2 regions of the Variovorax sp. 3319 genome follow, and region 2 is predicted to be linked to the other one. Evidence: riboswitches for the same ligand, from Rfam matches in the RefSeq annotation. Region 2 holds a riboswitch; the other holds the start of a gene.
What was found. Region 2 has a riboswitch for glycine ahead of gcvT (glycine cleavage system aminomethyltransferase GcvT). Riboswitches for the same ligand answer to the same signal wherever they lie in the genome.
Positions count from the first base shown of each region.

Region 1: another riboswitch for glycine. It lies ahead of J2X67_RS13590 (D-amino acid dehydrogenase); the one in region 2 lies ahead of gcvT (glycine cleavage system aminomethyltransferase GcvT).

Region 1 covers NZ_JAVDUZ010000006.1:50,765-52,962, forward strand. The annotation lists gene J2X67_RS13590 (D-amino acid dehydrogenase) at 1-1,215, opposite strand, end outside; glycine riboswitch at 1,307-1,412, opposite strand; glycine riboswitch at 1,445-1,535, opposite strand; gene rfbB (dTDP-glucose 4,6-dehydratase) at 1,649-2,198, shown strand, end outside.
Region 2 covers NZ_JAVDUZ010000003.1:238,364-240,561, forward strand. The annotation lists gene gcvH (glycine cleavage system protein GcvH) at 1-11, opposite strand, end outside; gene gcvT (glycine cleavage system aminomethyltransferase GcvT) at 77-1,255, opposite strand; glycine riboswitch at 1,301-1,412, opposite strand; glycine riboswitch at 1,425-1,515, opposite strand; gene J2X67_RS08310 (hypothetical protein) at 1,538-2,068, opposite strand.

The DNA of each region.
Region 1 (2,198 bases), on a different contig from region 2:
CGCCACCGACTTTCCCGACCCGCACGCATGCGTCCAGCCAAGCGTGCCGTGTCCGGTGTTCAGGTACAGGTTCGGCAGCTTCGTCTTTCCGATCAATGGCACGTTGCTCGGCGTCGCGGGGCGAAGGCCGGTCCAGAATTGCGCCTGCGTGGTGTCGCCTGCCCCGGGAAAGAGTTGCTCAACGCGCCGGACGATCGCTTCGCATCGCACGCGGTTCAAGTCGCGATCGTAACCATTGAGCTCGGCTGTGCCGGCAATGCGCAGGCGGTCACCCGACTCCGACGTATAGCGCGAGAACACGAGCTTGAACTCGTCGTCGGTCAGCGAAACCTGGTGCGCCTTGGTGGCGTCTTTGACAGGCAGCGTGACCGAATAGCCTTTGGCCGGATAGATCGGCAGGCGAATGCCCAGCGGTGCGGCATACAGGGGGCTCAACGAACCCATTGCAAGCACGAAGGCATCGCCGCGAATGCGTTGGAAGCGGCCTTCGCTGTCGGTGGCCTCCACGTGGTCGATGCTGCCGCCAGTTTCGCGCAACGCAGTCACCGTGTGGCTCATGAGGAACTTCACGCCGGCTGCTGTCGCAAGGCGTGCCATTTCGCGTGCGAAGAGATTGGCGTCGCCGGATTCGTCTTCTGCCGTGTAAGTGGCGCCGGCCAGTTGTGGACGGATGTGGGCAAGGGCGGGTTCGATCTTCACCGCCTCGTCCGCGGAGATGATTTGCCGTTCGCAGCCGAGCGCGCGCATCTGCTCGGCAGGTTCCAGGGCGCTGTCGAATTCCTTCTGCGTCGTATAGAAGTGCAGGATGCCTTGCGTGCGCTGGTCGTACGCGATGCCGGTGTCGCGACGCAGTTGCTGCAGCACTTCGCGGCTGTAGGTGCCCAGGCGCACGATCTGCTCGATGTTGTGCTTCGTGCGGCCAGGGGTGCATTCGCGCAGGAACTGCAAGCCCCAGAGCCATTGGCGCATGTCCGCGCGAATGCGAAAGAGCAGCGGGGCGTCTTCCTTGCCCAGCCACTGCAGCACCTTGAGCGGTGCGCTCGGATTGGCCCAGGGTTCGGCATGGCTGACGGAGATCTGCCCGCCGTTGGCAAAACTGGTTTCGGCGGCGGGGGTGGCCTGCCGGTCGACGACGGTCACTTCGTGGCCGAGTTGCTGGAGGTAGTAAGCCGAGGTAACACCGAGCAAGCCGGCGCCAAGAACGATCACGCGCATTTCAAATACCTTTGAGGTTGAAGCGCTTGAACTGCGGGCGAGGTTTGCTATTGAATAAATAGCAAGCAACCGGACGACCGCCGTCCAAGTTGCCGCTCCCCCTGTCCTCGGTACCTGAGAGATTCACCCGCTGCGCCCGCAACGGGTTTGCTCCTTCGGTGCATCACGCGAAGTGATGGCTCTCCAGACGGCGTGTCAGTTGGTGCAGTACGGGCCCCTTGCCGAAATTTCGAGAACTTCGTCGGGCCGACCTGAGCGTTTATGGGAGTTTGCGCCTTCGGTAGGGCAACCGGGGTTGCCCGCTCTCCTGCAGTGGGGCGATTGTAGGCGGGGCTCGTGGGGATGCCAACCGTTGTCGTGGCACTGTGCGCCAATGGGATAATCTTCAGTCCATTCGCCAGAGGGCGATCGTTCGACAACAACAGGGGACTCCATGATCCTGGTAACCGGCGGCGCAGGCTTCATTGGCGCCAATTTCGTACTCGACTGGATCGCGCAGAGCGATGAGCCCGTCGTCAACCTCGACAAGCTGACCTACGCGGGCAACCTCGAGACGCTCGCGTCGCTCAAGGGCAACCCGAAGCACATCTTCGTTCAGGGCGACATCGGCGACAGCGCCTTGGTCGATCGCCTCCTGGCCGAGCACAAGCCGCGTGCCGTCGTGAACTTTGCCGCGGAATCGCACGTTGATCGCTCCATTCACGGCCCCGAGGACTTCGTGCAGACCAATGTGCTCGGCACCTTTCGCCTGCTCGAATCGGTGCGCGGCCACTGGAGCGCGCTGCCGGCCGAGCAAAAGTCCGCCTTTCGTTTCCTTCACGTGTCGACCGACGAGGTCTACGGGTCGCTATCCAAGACCGACCCTGCGTTTACCGAAGAGAACAAGTACGAGCCCAACAGCCCGTACTCGGCCAGCAAGGCCGCAAGCGACCATCTCGTACGCGCCTGGCACCACACTTATGGTCTGCCGGTGGTCACCACCA
Region 2 (2,198 bases):
TTGATGCTCATGGTGAAAACTCCTCGTGGATAAAAATGTTGATCGGTTACGCAGCCAGGCGGCGTCAGCCCCGGTGTCAGCCCCGGTAATAGCGGGCCGGCACAAAGGGCAGCGTCGAGACTTCCATCGGCACCGGCTTGCCGCGCACGACGGCCTGCACGCGCGTGCCGGGTTCTGAAAACGCGGTGGCCACGTAGCCCATCGCAATGGGTCGGTCGGCCGTCGGGCCGAGCAGGCCGCTGGTCACAATGCCGATGTCCTGGCCTTCGAAAGATTGCAGCACCGTGCCGTCGCGCACCGGAATGCGCTCCAGCGCCACAAGCCCGACGCGTTTGCGCTTCAGGGTGTCGTGGTCGGTGTGGCCCGCGGCACCGGCCGTGGCGGCGGCCAGTTGCGCCAGCACCTTGGTCGCACCCGGAAAACCGCCTTCGCGCGCGCCGCCCGTGCGGCGCACCTTCTGGATCGCCCAGTTGAGCGAGGCCTCGACGGGCGTGGTGGTGGTGTCGATGTCGTTGCCGTAAAGGCAGAGGCCGGCTTCAAGCCGCAGTGAATTGCGCGCGCCCAGGCCAATGGGCTTGACCTCTGGCTGGGCCAGCAGCAGGCGGGCGAGGGCGTCTGCATCCTTGCCGGCCACCGAAATCTCGAAGCCGTCTTCGCCCGTGTAGCCGCTGCGCGTGACAAAGGCCGGAATGCCGCCGATCTGCACGGCGCCGCCTGTCATGAACACAAAGCGCTCGACGCCGGGCGACAGGCGTGCCAGGGCCGTGGCGGCCTGCGGGCCCTGCAGCGCGAGCAGCGCGTGGTCGGGCATGGGCTGCACGTCGCAGCGCGCACCGATTTTCTGCTGGATGTGGGCAAGGTCGGCCACCTTGCAGGCGCCGTTCACGATCACGAAGATCGAGCCGTGCCCTTCGTTGAAGAACATCAGGTCGTCAAGGATGCCGCCTTCATCGTTCAGCAGCAGGCCGTAGCGCTGCTTGCCGGGTGCGAGGTCGATCACGTCGACGGGCATCAGGGTTTCGAATGCGGCTGCAGCGTCCGGGCCCACGAGGCGCAACTGGCCCATATGGGAAATATCGAACAGGCCGGCCGCGTCGCGCGTGTGCTTGTGCTCGGCCATGAGGCCGGCGGGGTACTGCACGGGCATGGAGTAGCCGGCAAAAGGCACCATGCGGGCGCCCAGTTCCACATGCAGGTCGTGCAGCGGCGTCTTGAGCAATGAGGCGTCGGATGATGATGAAGCGGAAGCGGCCACGGGGCACTCCAAAGGGGCAGTCGAATTCCATGGCGCAAACCATGGGCCACCCCTGCTGTCCGCTTTACCTGAGAGATTCGCCCCACGATCGGGGTTTGCTCCTTCGGTGGGCCGCCGCATCGGCAAGATGCAAGGGCCTCTCTCCAGCAAGGAAACGCCGGCATGCGCCAGCGCCTTGTCAGTCCTTTTGCCTGAGCGTTCGGGAACCCCCTGCGCCTTCGGCGGCCTCGCGTGGCGAAGCTCTCTCCTGACCCCGCCGAGTGTAGTGGATCGCGCAAAGCCTCAGTGCACGGTTTCCGAAGCGGGGGGTAGCAACCTTTCGATACGCTCGCGCAGCGATTCGGCCCGTTCGGCGCCCGCGGCTTTTTCGACTTCCGTCAGCATCAGCGCGGCAATCGTCAGCATGGCGTCGCGGTCGCGGGCTTCGCGCAGCGCATCGCGCATCTGCTGTGCAAACTTGGGGTCGCGGCGCACGAACATGCGCTCGCAGATGTCGAAAAGGAACATGCGCGTGGTGGCCAGAGAGCGCTTGCCGTCGAAGTTGTCGCTCGATGTCGCCGCCACGCGAATGGGCTCCGGCGCGCCTGGTGTCGCGGGTATGGGCTCGGCGGCCCCGGCGTCGTGCAGGTAGCCGCGGTTCATCAGCGCCCGCAGCGTCTGTTCAGCTTCGTCGCGGCTCGCGAACAGCGGGCTGAAGTCGGTCAGCGAACGCCGGCCATCGGCCATCAGCAGCAATGCGCGTTCGCGCTGGCTCAGCGTGCGTTGCCCGCCTTGCAGCTCGTCGCGTGCCTTGTCGGTCTTGGTGGGAAGCATGGCGCCACAGCTTTCGAAATCGAAGGCTGCAGCATCGTTGCGGCTGGTGACATCTTTATGAACGTTTGCCTTACAGGGGCATTTGCCGCACAAAAAAAAGGCGGCCCGAGAAGGCCGCCCTTTTTGTCTT